DNA from 2 places in the Mycolicibacterium fortuitum subsp. fortuitum genome. Region 2 is predicted to be linked to the other one. Evidence: riboswitches for the same ligand, from Rfam matches in the RefSeq annotation. Region 2 holds a riboswitch; the other holds the start of a gene.
What was found. A riboswitch is a leader RNA that binds a small molecule or an ion and turns the genes downstream of it on or off. The one in region 2 is predicted to bind cobalamin.
Positions count from the first base shown of each region.

Region 1: another riboswitch for cobalamin. It lies ahead of MFTT_RS27575 (CbtB domain-containing protein); the one in region 2 lies ahead of MFTT_RS07745 (ABC transporter substrate-binding protein).

Region 1 is NZ_AP025518.1:5,700,133-5,707,842, forward strand. It holds gene MFTT_RS27540 (GlxA family transcriptional regulator) at 1-254, opposite strand, end outside; gene MFTT_RS27545 (hypothetical protein) at 326-556, shown strand; gene MFTT_RS27550 (alpha/beta fold hydrolase) at 539-1,300, opposite strand; gene MFTT_RS27555 (antibiotic biosynthesis monooxygenase family protein) at 1,340-1,657, shown strand; gene MFTT_RS27560 (serine hydrolase) at 1,632-2,996, shown strand; gene MFTT_RS27565 (histidine phosphatase family protein) at 3,088-3,636, opposite strand; gene MFTT_RS27570 (CbtA family protein) at 3,633-4,394, opposite strand; gene MFTT_RS27575 (CbtB domain-containing protein) at 4,416-4,631, opposite strand; cobalamin riboswitch at 4,612-4,733, opposite strand; gene clpC1 (ATP-dependent protease ATP-binding subunit ClpC) at 4,845-7,373, opposite strand; gene lsr2 (histone-like nucleoid-structuring protein Lsr2) at 7,688-7,710, opposite strand, start outside.
Region 2 is NZ_AP025518.1:1,610,261-1,617,970, reverse strand. It holds gene MFTT_RS07755 (ATP-binding cassette domain-containing protein) at 1-928, opposite strand, end outside; gene MFTT_RS07750 (FecCD family ABC transporter permease) at 925-1,965, opposite strand; gene MFTT_RS07745 (ABC transporter substrate-binding protein) at 1,962-3,164, opposite strand; cobalamin riboswitch at 3,202-3,388, opposite strand; gene MFTT_RS07740 (NAD(P)/FAD-dependent oxidoreductase) at 3,535-5,226, shown strand; gene MFTT_RS07735 (ATP-binding protein) at 5,260-6,747, shown strand; gene MFTT_RS07730 (LLM class F420-dependent oxidoreductase) at 6,814-7,677, shown strand; gene MFTT_RS07725 (LLM class F420-dependent oxidoreductase) at 7,702-7,710, shown strand, end outside.

The DNA of each region.
Region 1 (7,710 bases), 2.3 Mb from region 2:
GGCAGATAGTCCGAGCCGCCGATGGCGGGGATCGCCACCAGGTCCGCGCCGTGGAGCGCATCCAGCCCGTATTCGGGCGTCAAGCTCGCCCCGACGGAGGTCCGCACCGGCTTGCCCGGTTCGGGTCCGCACACCTTGAAGTCGAAGTTCGGAACCCCGTCGGCCGACCGATCGATGCCGAAAACCTCACAGATGACCCCGAATTCGAAAACCGCCAGACCGTCGAGCACCAATGTGGAGACGCTACGCAGCATGGCAGCATTTTATCGTAAGGTGTCAGCGCTGCCACTGTTGGCGGGATATTTCCCCCACAACAATTACTGCCATGACTGTTGCAATCGCCCTGATCATCCTGATCTCACCGTTCGTGGTCGCCGCCGCGGTGAGCTGGGCGGCACAGCGCAGCAACATCCTGCGTTTCCGCCTGGACCTCTTCGACATCAACCAGCCCGATTACGAGGCGTACCGGGCAGGCCATGACCTCGATGCGATCCGCAGCCGCTTCGAGAGCCAGCCGTCGTGGCCGAGCGCCGGCGCCCTAGGAGAGCGTCGCTAGAAACCGGGTCACCGCTTCCTCGTACACCTCCGGAGCATCATCGTGGATCAGGTGCCCCGCGCCGGGGACGTGTAAATACGTTGTGTGCTGCCCGATTTCGGCCATCTTTCGCATCTGACCCGGCGGCGCCACCGAATTCTCGGCCTCCATGAGCAGGGTGGGCACATCCACCTCGCGCCACTGTTGCCAGTAGTCCCGCGTTCCCCACTGGGCGGCAATGTCCAGCCACCACTGCGGGTACCCGTGCAGGCGCCAGCCGGTGTCCGTCCGGTCGAACGCTTCCAGGAAGTACTGACCGGCGACCGGCCCGAACTCGTCATAGACCTCCTGCGCGGATCCGAACTCGACCGGCAGGGCATGCACCCACGGTTCCCACGGCCCGGTGGTGCGCCCCCGGAAGTCGGGGGCCATATCCTCGACCACCACCGCCTTGACCAGTTCCGGGCGAGCCGCGGCCAGACACCACGAATGCAGGGCACCCATGGAATGCCCGACCAGAACTACCGGCCGGTTCAGCGCGGCCACGGCCTCCCCCAGATCCGCCACGAAACGCTCGGTGCTGATCGGATGGGGATCGACCACGTCACGCCCGCGGTGCCATGGCGCGTCGTAGGTGTACACCTCACCCAACTCGGTCAACCACGGCAATTGGCGTGACCAGGTGCTGCCGCGGCCCATCAGCCCGTGCACCAGGACGATGGGCCCGCCGCGGCCCCCACGGAGGGTGAGCAGATCTGTGACCATGCCGTTATCTTGCCGGGCAGGCCAGGTAGCCTGAACAGCATGCCTGTCGTGAAGATCAACGCCATCGAGGTACCGCCCAACGCAGGCCCGGAACTGGAGAAGCGGTTCGCCAACCGTGCACACTCCGTCGATGACCAGCCCGGGTTCCTCGGCTTCCAACTGTTGCGTCCGGTCAAGGGCGAGGACCGCTACTTCGTGGTGACGCAGTGGGAGACCGAAGAGGCCTTCCAGGCCTGGGCCACGGGCCGCGCTGCCGAGGCCCACAAGGGTGAACACGCCAACCCGGTCGCCACCGGCGCGTCGCTGCTGGAGTTCGAGGTTGTGCTGGACGTTGCAGGGCCCGCTGCCCAGGCGTAGCCGCGGCCGGACGCTGCACCGCACGATCGGCCTGACGGCCATCTCGGCGGTTGCCGCGGCCCTGGCTTGTGGCTGTGCGCCGAAAGTCGCGCCCGCGGCCGAAGTGTCCTACGGCGCGCACATCGACACCATCACCCCACCGGGTCTGCGAGCCAAGCAGACCATGGACATGCTCAACTCCGACTGGCCGATCGGCCCCATCGGCGTGCGCACCCTCGCGGCCCCCGAGAAGGTCGATCTGGTGGGCACCAAGATGGACTCGATCTGGTGGGACCGGCCGTTCAAGGTCACCTCGGTCGACATCGGGGCCGCGCAGGCGACGTTGCATGTTTTGACGTCGTACAACGTCGCCCAAGACATCGAACTGAGGACCAACGACGTCGGCCTCGTCGACCGCTTCGAGGTCACGCTGGTGCCGCCGAAGATCGACACCTGGGCCGACATCGACACCGAGCTGACCAAGTCGGGCGCGCGCTACTCCTACCGCGTGTCCAAGGTGAACAAGGGCAAGTGCGAGCAGGTGGCCGGCACTAACACCGAAATGTCACTGCCCCTGGCCTCGATCTTCAAACTGTATGTGTTGCTTGCAGTTTCGGACGCAGTCAAGGCCGGCACCCTGAGTTGGGACGATCACCTGACGATCACCAAGGAAGGCAAGAAGCTCGGCTCGGCCGGGCTGGACAAGCTTCCCCCGGGCTCTCAGATCACGGTGCGCACGGCGGCCCAACAGATGATCTCGGCCAGCGACAACATGGCCACCGACCTGTTGATCGGCCGGATGGGCCCGGCTGCGGTGGAGCGTGCCCTGGTGACCGCGGGGCATCACGATCCGGCGAGCATGACCCCGTTCCCGACCATGCATGAGGTGTTCTCGGTCGGTTGGGGCGAGCCCAATCTTCGTGACCAGTGGAAAGCCGCTTCTCCGGCCGATCGGGTGGCACTGCTCCAGCAGACCAATTCCCGTCCCTACGAACCGGATCCGTACCGCACCCACACGCCGGCCTCCAATGACGGGCTGGAGTGGTTCGCCAGTGCGGCCGACATCTGCCGAGTGCATGCGGCGCTGCAGGCCTCGGCGTACGGGCCGGCCGCGCCGGTGAAGGACATCCTCTCCGCACTGCCCGGCATCGATCCCGATCCGGCGAAGTGGAAGTACATCGGCGCCAAGGGCGGCAACCTGCCCGGCGATCTGACCTTCAGCTGGTACGCGGTGGACTACACCGGGCAGCCGTGGGTGTTCAGTTTCCAGCTGAACTGGCCGAAGTTCCGCAGCCCCACCGCCGCGGGGTGGTTGTTGCAGATCGCCAAGCGGGCGTTCGCCATGGCACCTGTGGGTTAGCTCGGTACGAGGCTGCGCCGGTTTCTACCTGAGGGCTGTGGTCGTCGCCGAACGACAACCCCGAGGTAGAAACAGGCGCCCCGGTGGAGACCTAAGCGCTGCGCAGCGTCCAGGCCTGACCGCGGAAATTCATGACGGTACGGCTCATCGGCGCAATGTCGATGCGCCAGAACGATTTCGGCGGGGCATCGAGAGCCACCAGGATGGCCGCGCGGATCACCGCGGGGTGGGTGACGGCGACGAGCCGTCCCCGCGCCGAGGCCAGGCTGTCCATCCACCCGTGCACCCGTTGGACGAGATCGACCACCGACTCGCCGCCGTGTGGTGCCCGGGTCGGGTCGGTGAGCCAGATCGCCAGGTCCGCGGGCCGGACACCGCTCAGTACCGTCCCGCGCCAGCTCCCGAAGTCCAGGTCGGCCAGTCGGGGTTCGACCGCCGCCGACAAACCCAGCAGTTCGGCGGTCTGCCGCACCCGTTTCTCGGGCCCGCAGTAAGCCGCGTCGACGACACCGAGCTCGACGGTCGAATTGGCCTGCCGATGGCCCAACTGGTTCAGCGGTTCGTCGTTGGGGAATCGTCCGGCCGCCATGGCGTCGGTCATGGCATGCGACACCAAGGTCAGCCGGACGACCTCACTCACGCTGGGAGAGACTCCCGTTTACCCTCAAGCACCTTCGACGCCAGGGCCCCGAACACCAGCCCGATGGTCGCCCAGATCACCACCTGCGTCCCCAGCGAGTACAGCCGGAATTCATAGAGGTCGTCGCCGGGGAACGCCGACGGGGTCTCATGGATGCCCGGAAGGATCAGGAAGACCACCGCCATGGACACCACGTAGTCCGCGACACCGATCAGGCAGGCGTTCCACACGCCGAACTTCGGCGTGAGCCGGCGCGTCAGCAGGATCGAACCGACGAACAGAGCCGCCGACAACGCGACCAACAGCAGGTACAGCAGAGTGCGCTGCTTGATCGTCTCGTCGAGGCTCACCGCCGGCGGGTTGGGCGGATATTTGAGCGCCGGGACGATCCACAACGACACCAGCATGCCGCCCGCGGTCAGTGCCGCCAGTGCCCGTGCGGTGAGGTTGATCCGCCCGTACACCACGCAGAACACGACAGCCAGCAGCGCGCCCATCGCGACGCTGAAGATCAGCACACCCAGGCCCATGCCGATGTTCGACTGGACACCGCGGGTGAACACCTCGGCGCTCTCTTCGCCGCCGTGGGAATGGCCGCCGTGAGAATGACCGGCCGCCTCATGCGCCGCACCGACGCCGTTCTCGAAGTCGATGGCTCGGCCGATGACCGGTTCGATGAACAGCTTCGCCCAGATGAACGCGAGCACGCCTGCCAGGGCGCCGGCCAGAATGCCGCGCCCGATGAGTTGTCTTTCCATTTGTTCGGTTTCTCCGCTGCGTCAGTGGCAGGGGAAACCGAGCAGGTGGCGGGCGTCGTGCACGAACTCGTGCACGTAGGTGTTGTTGCCGAACACCGACGTCGCACCCTGATCCATGCCGACGAAGTAGAGGGCCAGCAGCGCCAGGAACGCCGTCAGGGTCAGCCAGAGCACCGCCTTGGTGGCTGACAGGTCGATCGGCCGTGCGTGGCTCTTGGTCGCTTCGGTGAAAGTCATCTACTGGTCCTTCCCGGGAATTCGCGTCCCAGTCCGTGTCATGACAGGTCAGGGTCTGACTTTTAACAGTGGCGCGGCCGTCCTGGATTCTCACCAGGTTCCTTTGCCTGTCGATTACAGCAGCATCGTAACTATCGGCGCAGGAGAACTTCCCATCGGCAGGCATGAAAAATGCCCCCGCCATTTCGGCGGGGGCATTTCTCGTGTCGAACCTTATTCCGCGGAGGCCGCGGCCTTGGCCAGATCCGGGCCGTCGGAACCAGCCGCCTTGGGCGCCCCGGAGAACGTGAACTTCGCGTCCTCGCCGGCGCCTTCGCCGTCCCAGCCCTCGACGTCGACCGTCACCAACTGGCCGGGGCCGAGCTCCTCGAAGAGGATCTTCTCGGACAGCTGGTCCTCGATCTCACGCTGGATGGTGCGGCGCAGCGGGCGGGCACCGAGCACCGGATCGAAGCCGCGCTTGGCCAGCAAGGCCTTGGCCTTGGGAGTGAGCTCCATGGCCATATCTTTACCGGCCAACTGGTTGCCGACCCGGCCGATCATCAGGTCGACCATCTGGATGATCTCGTCCTGCGTCAGCTGGTGGAACACGATGATGTCATCGATGCGGTTGAGGAACTCTGGCCGGAAGTGCTTCTTGAGCTCGTCGTTGACCTTCTGCTTCATCCGCTCGTAGTTGTTCTCCCCGCCGCCCTGGCTGAAGCCCAGCCCGACCGCCTTGGAGATGTCGGACGTGCCCAGGTTGGAGGTGAAGATCAGCACCGTGTTCTTGAAGTCGACCGTGCGGCCCTGGCCGTCGGTGAGACGACCGTCTTCCAGGACCTGCAACAGGCTGTTGTAGATCTCCTGGTGGGCCTTCTCGATCTCGTCGAACAGCACGACCGAGAACGGCTTGCGGCGCACCTTCTCGGTGAGCTGGCCGCCCTCTTCGTAGCCGACGTACCCCGGAGGGGCACCGAACAGCCGCGACGCGGTGAAGCGGTCGTGGAACTCGCCCATGTCGATCTGGATGAGCGCGTCGTCGTCGCCGAACAGGAAGTTGGCCAGCGCCTTGGACAGCTCGGTCTTACCGACACCGGACGGACCGGCGAAGATGAACGAACCGGACGGGCGCTTCGGGTCCTTCAGGCCGGCACGAGTGCGGCGGATGGCCTTTGAAACGGCCTTGACGGCGTCCTCCTGGCCGATGATCCGCTTGTGCAGCTCCTCTTCCATGCGCAGCAGACGCGTGGTCTCGGCCTCGGTGAGCTTGAACACGGGGATACCGGTCCAGTTGCCGAGCACCTCGGCGATCTGCTCGTCGTCGACCTCGGCGACCACGTCGAGATCCCCGGAGCGCCACTGCTTCTCCCGCTCACCGCGCTGGGCGACCAGCTGCTTCTCCCGGTCACGCAGGCTCGCGGCCTTCTCGAAGTCCTGCGCGTCGATCGCGGACTCCTTCTCCCGGCGCGCGTCGGCGATCTTCTCGTCGAACTCGCGCAGGTCTGGCGGAGCAGTCATCCGGCGGATGCGCATGCGGGCGCCGGCCTCGTCGATCAGGTCGATCGCCTTGTCCGGCAGGAACCGGTCGTTGATGTACCGGTCGGCCAGGGTGGCCGCGGCCACCAGCGCGCCGTCGGTGATCGAGACGCGGTGGTGCGCCTCGTAGCGGTCGCGCAGACCCTTGAGGATCTCGATGGTGTGCTCGACGGTCGGCTCACCCACCTGGACCGGCTGGAACCGGCGCTCCAGGGCGGCGTCCTTCTCGATGTACTTGCGGTACTCGTCGAGGGTGGTGGCACCGATGGTCTGCAGCTCGCCGCGAGCCAGCTTCGGTTTCAGGATCGAGGCCGCGTCGATGGCGCCCTCGGCGGCACCAGCGCCGACGAGTGTGTGCAGCTCGTCGATGAACAGGATGATGTCGCCGCGGGTGTTGATCTCTTTGAGGACCTTCTTCAGGCGCTCCTCGAAGTCACCGCGGTAGCGGCTGCCTGCGACCAGCGAACCGAGGTCCAGGGTGTAGAGCTGCTTGTCCTTGAGCGTCTCGGGGACCTCGCCGTGGACGATGGCCTGCGCCAGGCCCTCGACGACGGCGGTCTTACCGACGCCGGGCTCGCCGATCAGCACCGGGTTGTTCTTGGTGCGGCGGCTCAGCACCTGCATGACCCGCTCGATTTCCTTCTCACGGCCGATGACCGGATCGAGCTTGCCTTCCATGGCGGCGGCGGTCAGGTTCCGGCCGAACTGGTCCAGGACCAGCGAGGTGGACGGGTTGCCCGACTCACCCCCACGGCCCCCGGTGCCGGCCTCGGCGGCTTCCTTGCCCTGGTAACCGCTCAGCAGCTGAATCACCTGCTGGCGCACGCGCGTCAGCTCGGCGCCGAGCTTGACCAAGACCTGGGCCGCGACGCCCTCGCCCTCACGAATCAGGCCGAGCAGAATGTGCTCGGTCCCGATGTAGTTGTGGCCGAGCTGCAGCGCCTCACGCAGGGACAGCTCCAGCACCTTCTTGGCGCGCGGAGTGAAGGGGATGTGGCCGGACGGCGCCTGCTGCCCCTGGCCGATGATCTCCTCGACCTGGCTGCGCACGCCTTCCAGCGAGATGCCCAACGACTCCAGCGACTTGGCGGCTACGCCCTCGCCCTCGTGAATAAGACCCAACAGGATGTGCTCGGTCCCGATGTAGTTGTGGTTGAGCATCCGGGCTTCTTCTTGCGCCAGGACGACGACCCTGCGGGCACGGTCGGTAAATCTCTCAAACATCGGTGGTTACCTGCTCTCCATCGCTAGCGATACCCGCGTACGGCTTCGTTATATCGGTTTTCTCGTAGCCCGCACGCAGTACCTACCGTCCACTCTAATGGGCGGCTGTCCCGGGTGCGGAGGTTGGCGGTCCGTTCCACAGGGGGATGCACCCAGTTCGAGCTGTTCACATCTACTGCTGCAGATGAGCAACGCCCCCGGTCGGCGATTCGTTTCCGAAATCCACGTGTTCGGGGTTCGCCACTAGCGAAAAACTCCGGACCGGGAATTCTCACCGGTCCGGAGCTGGCAACTATCGGTTACGTTGCGGTCGTTTATGTTGCGGCGTGGAATGCGT
Region 2 (7,710 bases):
GCACGGCAATGGTGTCGACATCGGTTGCGGTGAGGATGATCTCGGCGCTGTCTCCGTCCCGCCAGCCCTCCCGGGACAGCACGCGCGTCACTGCCGAACGCAAGGGTTCAGCGGCTTCGATGCGAGCGGTGCGATGGTCGCCGTCGTCGACGATGGTGAACATGCCGCTGGCCGGGTCGAAGTGCAGCGTGTCGTTGCCGAACATCGCCGAGATGCGCCCGGACACCATGAGCTCCTCGCCGATGGTGTCGGTGAGGGTGCCCGACCGATCCATCAGCCACACCCGGTCGGCGACCCGCAATGCCAGTTCCAGGTCGTGGGTGCTCAGCACCACCGCCAGCTGCTGGTCACGGGCCAGCTTGCGCAGCAGTCCGAACAGCGCGGCCCGCGCGGACACATCCAGGAATGCGGTCGGCTCGTCGAGGATCAGCAGGCCGGGTTGTTGGGCCAGCGCACGCGCGGTCAGCACCCGCTGGCACTCGCCGTCGGACAGTTCCGCGGCCGACCGCGACGCCAGGTGCCCGGCGCCGGTGGCTGCCAGTGCCCAGTCCACGATCTCCTCGTCGGCGCGACCCAGCCGGGCGGCCAGGCCCAGGTGCGGAATTCGGCCCAGCCCCACCAGTTCCCGCGCCGACAGCAAGCCCGGGTCGATCCGTTCGGTGAGGACCACGCCGACCCGTCGGGCCAGTTCGTCACGAGGCAGCTTGGTCAGGTCGGTCCCGTCGAGCAGCACCTGGCCCCCGAGCGCCGGCTGCAGCCCGGCCAGGGTCCGGATCAGGGTGGATTTGCCGGCGCCGTTGGGGCCGATCAGCACGGTGAGCTCGCCGCGGCGGGCCTGCGCATCGAGTCCGGTGGCCACGGTGCTGACCTGGCGGCGGTGGCGGTATCCGATGCTCAGGTCGGCCAATTCGACTGCAGGATTGGTCATGCCAGCATCCCCGAGCCTCGCCGGGCCCGCAGCAGCACGGTGATCACCACCGGCGCCCCGACCAGCGCCGTGACCGCGTTGACCGGAATCACCAGATCGCTGCCCGGCACCTGGCTGACGATCCCGCAGGCCAGGGCGGCCACGGCACCCAGCAACGTCACCGCGGGTACCACCACGCGGTGGTCGGAGGTCCCGACGGCGATGCGCGCCAGGTGTGGGACCACCAGGCCGAGGAACGCGATCGGTCCGCAGAATGCCGTCGTCACGCCCGCCAGCACCGATGCCGACCCGACCGTGACCATCCGGGCTCGCCGGACGTTGATACCCATGGTCACGGCGTAGCTCTCACCGAGCAGCAGCGCGTTGAGCGGCCGGATCGTCAGAGCAGCGGTGGCCAGCCCGCCACCGACCAGAGGGAGTAACAGTCGCAGGTCGCCCCAGCCGGTTCCGGCGAAACTGCCCAGTCCCCACAGCAGAAATTGCTGCACCCGTTGCGGGTCGGAATAGACCATCGCAAGGCTCACCAGTGCGGTGCTGGCTGCGCCCAGCATCACCCCGATCAGCAGCAGGGTGGCCGGCGAGCGCGTCCAGCGCGATAGCGCCAGCACCAGCGTCAGCATCGCGGCGGCACCCAGCGCGGCCGCGACCACCGACCCGGCGCGGCCGACCCCGGCCATCCCGGCGCTGAACCCGGCGCCGGCGCTGCCGCCGACCAGCACCACCAGCGCCACGCCGAGGCTGGCACCGGAACTGACCCCCAGGATGTAGGGATCGGCGAGGGTGTTGCGGAACAGTGTCTGCAGTTGTAGCCCGGCGACTCCGAGCGCGGCCCCGGCGGCCAGCGCGGTGAGCACCCGGGGTAGTCGCATGTTCGCCACGATCACCTGCCAGCGCGGGTCGGAAGCCTCGGCGCCGAGCAGTACCCGCACGGTGTCGGCGAGCGGCACGCGGACCGGGCCGAGCGCCAGGCTCAGCAGGACCAGCACAACGACCGCGACGACCAGGCCCGTCAGAACCAGCGGAGTCCGGGCCCTCACCGAGGGACCTGGCGGTAGAACGCGAAGTCGTGGCCGGGTGCCAGCTCGGGATGCAGGATGGCCACCAGGTCGCCGAGCAGAAGATCCGGCCGCGCCGTTCCGCGCTCCCAGTAGGTGTTGCGGCCGTTCTGGTCGACGGCCTTCGTGGCCGACCACACCTGACCATCGCGGACGGCAGTGAGCTCGCCGTAGCGGCTGTCTTGGGATGCCGCGTCGCTCACGGTGTTCCAGTTGTCGGTGACCAGCCACAGTGGTGCGTTTCCGGCGCGGGCGTAGACCGATTCGAAGTTCAGCTGCCGGTTCTGCGCGCCGGTGTCGCTGAGCCAGGGGTAGGTCCCGCCGGCGTCGGCGACCAGCCGGCCCGGGTAGCTGGCGCCGGTGGGCATCGACCAGTTGCCCGAATACATGGCGCCCACCAGGACATCGACCGATCTGGCCGCGGCGGCCCGGGCGCTCAGCGCGTGGTAGCCATCACGGATCTGGCGGTAGGTCTGCTCGGCCTGGCGTTCGGTACTGGTCAGTGCCGCAAACATTTTGATCCATTCGGCGCGGCCCAGCGGGGTGGGCTCGAGCCATTCGGCGTCGGCGACCACCGGGATTCCGGTCTCACGCAACTTCGGATAACCGGGGTCGTCCACGCCCTCGGTGACCAGCACATCGGGGCCGGCCTGCAGCACCGACTCGATGTTGAGCTGCCCGCCCGGGGCGTAGCCGACGATCGCGCCGGCATCGATGCGGCTACGGATCTGCGGATCGGCAACCTCGGCAGGACTGGATACCCCGGTCACCACATCGGCCTGACCGAGTTCGGTGATCATCGCCAGATGGGTGGTGGAACCCGAATACAGAGTGCGTACCGGGACGGTGATTTGCTGGGCGTGTGCGAGTTCGCCGGTCAGCTCGGGGGCCGGGGCGCCGCAGCGCACCAGCACATACGACACCGGCTGTCCGCCGAGGTAGGGGCGCTGCACGGTCAGGATCTGGTAGCTGCGGTGGTATTCGAGGCGGAAGTTGGTGGCCTCGGACAGGGTCGATTTGTCCGGGAAGTAGTCGGCGGCCGGATCGAAGCCGGTGATGCAACCGGGACGCGCGCCGTCGGTGACGGTGGCGTGCTCGGCCGAGCAACCGGCCGCCGAGGCGACCGCAATGGTGACCAGCGCCGTCATCAGCGCACGTGCCACCCACAACGCACGGGGCATGGGCGTGCATCAGCTTCCTCGGGGTACACCGCCCCGGATCGCAGGACGCGATGACGTGAGTCTCCTGGCTTTCGGATCACCGTTCGCCTCGCCTTCCAGCCCCTTTGAGAGCCGTGGCCGATGAGGGTCACTCCCCGATGACAGTGGCGGGACCGCGCCGGATTCGCACCGGCTTCCTCACTGTCGTCATCGCCTTACCGGCGACATTCTTACATGCCGTGCCGGCGCAGGCCTTTGACTCATTGGCCGACACCCACAGTGTTGCCTCGCGTAGTTGGCTCGCGTCGTTGGCTCGCGTCGTTGCGTCGCGTAGCCACAGGCCACCGAGGCGGCCGACGCGCCGCTGCGGCGGGGCGCATAATTAGCAGCGATGACCGGCCCCGCCTCCCAGCCCCGTAAACCCGTAATCCTGACCGTCGACGACGATCCCGCGGTGTCCCGCGCAGTTGCCCGGGACCTACGCCGTCACTACGGCGAGCGGTACCGGATCGTGCGCGCCGAATCCGGCCCGGACGCCCTGGAGACCCTCAACGAACTGAAGCTGCGTGGCGACACCGTCGCGGTGTTCGTCGCCGACTACCGGATGCCGCAGATGAGCGGCATCGAATTCCTCGAATCCGCGATGGACCTCTACCCGATGGCCCGGCGGGTGCTGTTGACGGCGTACGCCGACACCACCGCGGCCATCGACGCCATCAATGTCGTCGACCTGGACCACTATTTGCTCAAGCCGTGGGATCCGCCGGAAGAGAAGCTGTACCCGGTGGTCGACGGCCTGCTGGAGGCCTGGCACGCGGTCGGCGACCGGGCCATCCCGCACACCAAGGTGATCGGGCACCAGTGGAGTTCGCGGTCCTGGGAGGTGCGCCAGTTCCTGGCCCGCAACCAGCACACGTTCCGGGCATTCACCACCGACGAACCCATGGGTCGTCAGCTGCTCGATGCCGCCGGGCTGGACGGCCTGCAGCTGCCGGTGGTGATCACCGAGGGCGGCGAGACGCTGGTCGAACCGAACGACGGCGAGCTCGCCGACATGCTGGGATTGTCGACCACCCCGTCGCTGACCATGTACGACCTGGCCGTGATCGGCGGCGGCCCGGCGGGTCTGGCCGCTGCGGTGTACGGCGCTTCCGAAGGCCTCAAGACGGTGTTGATCGAGGGCACCACAACGGGCGGGCAGGCCGGCCGCAGTTCCCGGATCGAGAACTACCTCGGCTTCCCGACCGGGGTGTCAGGAGCCGAGCTGGCCACCTCGGCCCGCAGGCAGGCCGAGCGGTTCGGCGCCGAGGTGATCACCACCCGCGAAGCCGTCGCCCTCGACATCGCAGGCGCAGCCCGCACCATCACCTTCGCCGACGGCGAGACCATCGGCGCCCGGGCGGTCATCCTGGCCACCGGCGTCGAGTACCGCCAGCTCCCGGTGCCGGGGTGTTGGGCCGATCCCGACAACCCGAACAACTATGTCGGCCGCGGTGTGTACTACGGCGCCTCGGTGTCGGACGCCTCCGAATGCAAGGGCGAGGACGTCTACATCGTCGGCGGCGCCAACTCGGCCGGGCAGGCCGCGATGTTCATGTCCCGTGAGGCCAAGTCAGTGACGCTGCTGGTGCGCGGCCCGTCGCTGGAAGCGTCGATGTCGTACTACCTGATCCAGCAGATCGAGCAGACCCCCAACATCTTCGTGCGTACCTGCACCGAGGTGGTCAATGCCATCGGCGAGGACGATCACCTCGTCGGCCTGGAGTTGGTGAACCGGCAGTCCGGCGAGCACGAGGAGGTGCGTGCGACGCGGCTGTGCTGCTTCATCGGCGCCACCCCGCGCACCGAGTGGCTCGACGGCGTGGTGGCCCGCGACGACCACGGGTTCATCCTCGCCGGCCCCGACCTGCGCGACGTGTGCGGCTGGACCCTCGAACGCCCGCCCCATCACCTGGAAACAAGTGTGCCCGGTGTGTTTGTTGCAGGAGATGTGCGTGCCGAGTCCGCCAAGCGGGTGGCTGCCGCCGTCGGCGAAGGGTCGATGGCCGTGATGCTCGTACACCGCTACCTGGCAGAAGCGTGATGGCCGGCGAGGCCTGAGGAGTTGAGGACGGATATGGGCGAGACCTGCGTGCGGGACGAACTGAGAACACTGTTCCTGTTCGAGCACCTGTCCGACGATCAACTCGACACGTTGTGTCAGGCCGGCAGCATCGAGACGTTCCCGGCCGGCCCGATCGTCACCGAGGGTGACCCCGCCACGTGCTTCTACGTGATGCTCGACGGCGAACTGGTGATGTCGAAGCGCTCCGCTGGCGTCGACATCCAGACCAACCGCACCTCCATGCGCGGCGTCTACTTCGGTGCCTGGTCGGCCTACATCCCCGGTGAAGAACACATCTACGAAGCGTCGGTGCGGCTGACCAAGCCGTCGCGGGTGTTCGTGCTGGACGCGAATGCGTTCGCGGGTTTCATGCAGTCGCAGTTCCCGATGGCGGTGCACCTGCTGGAGGGACACAAGGTCGGCGGCCGGCGCCAGAGCCAGATCATCGGTCAGCGCGAGAAGCTGCTGGCGCTCGGCAACATCACCGCGGGCCTGACCCACCAGCTCAACAATCCCGCGGCAGCCACCGCGCGCGCCGTGGCCGACCTGCGCGAGGGCGTCGGCAAGATGCGTCACAAGCTGGCGATGCTGGCCGACGGCAAGTTCACCCCGCAGGCGCTGCGGATGCTGGTGACCATCCAGGACGAGGTCGCCGAGCAGGTCGCCAAGAACAAGGGGCTTGAGCTGACCGCGCTGGAGACATCCGACCGCGAGGACGAGATGGGCGACTGGCTCGAAGACCACGACATCACGTACGCGTGGGACTACGCCCCGACGTTCGTCGAAGCCGGCCTCGACATCGACTGGCTGGAACGCATCTCGGCATCGGTCGATGACGCGCTCAAGGACGGGGAGGCCTCTGCCACCCTTCAGGCCGCCCTGGGCTGGCTGAAGTACACCATCGACACCGAGCTGAGGATGAACGAGATCGCCGAGGCGAGCCGGCGAATCTCGGCGCTGCTGGCCGGGGCCAAGCAGTACTCGCAGATGGACCGCGGCGACTATCAGAGTGCCGACGTCCACGAACTGCTGCGCAGCACACTGATGATGTTCGGCGACAAGATCGGCAAGGACAAGCCGGTCAGCCTGTGCAAGGACCTCGACAAGTCACTGCCCGAATTGCATTGCTATCCAGGCGATCTCAACCAGGTCTGGACCAACATCATCGACAACGCCATCCAGGCGATGGACGGCCACGGCACGCTGACCCTGCGCACCAGCCGGGAGACCGACGAGATGATCCGGGTGGAGATCTGCGACGACGGGCCGGGCATCCCCGCCGAGGACATCAGCCGGATCTTCACCCCGTTCTTCACCACCAAACCATTCGGGGAAGGCACCGGCCTTGGCCTGGATCTGGCTTGGCGCATCGTGGTCGAAAAGCATCACGGCGATCTGCGGGTGCAGTCCAAGCCCGGCGATACGCGCTTCATCGTGCTGTTGCCCCTGCAGGCCCCAGCGCCCGAGGGCCAGGCCGCCGAGGCGCAGGCCGCAGAGTAGCGACAGATCCAGAATCAGCGTGATTCGCCAGGAATAGCCCCAGCACGCACTCCGGTTGAGACGTTCATGACCCGGACCCCAGCGGACACCAAGCCCGATCTCGGCACATACGGCGCGTTCGGCCACTACTCGCAGTTCCAGCAGCTGTCTCCGCAGCAGCTGCGGGACATCGAAGGGCTGGGCTACGGCGCGATCTGGGCCGGCGGATCCCCACCCGCCGAGCTGGACTGGATCGATCCGATCTTGGCCGCCACCAACACTTTGCAGCTGGCGACCGGCATCGTGAACATCTGGAGTGCTGCCGCAGGCCCGGTCGCCGAGTCTTTCCACCGCATCGATACCGCTTATCCCGGCCGGTTTCTGCTGGGCATCGGGGTCGGACATCGCGAGGCGATCGGCGAGTACCGCAAGCCGCTCGACGCGCTGACCGACTACCTCTACAAGCTCGACGAGTACGGCGTGCCCGAACACCGTCGGGTCGTGGCCGCGCTCGGTCCCAAGGTGCTGCAACTGTCGGCGGCCCGTTCGGCGGGTGCGCACCCGTACCTGACCACACCTGAACACACCGCGCAGGCTCGGGAATTGATCGGGCCGGGGGCATTCCTGGCTCCCGAGCACAAGGCGGTGCTCACCACCGACGTGGACAAGGCCCGCCACATCGGGCGCAAGGCCCTCGACATCTACCTGGGTCTGAGCAACTACCTCAACAACTTCAAGCGCCTCGGCTTCACCGACGAGGACCTCGCCAAGCCGGGCAGCGACCGGTTCATCGACGCCGTCGTCGCGCATGGCACGGTGGAAGAGGTGGCCGCGCGGCTGCGGCAACACCGCGACGCCGGCGCCGACCACGTGCCTGTACAAGTGCTGACCTCACCGGACAAACTGGTACCCGCACTGGCCGAACTCGCCGGGCCGCTCGGCCTGGCCTAGAGGACCAGAGACAAGGACTCGCAGATGACCGAA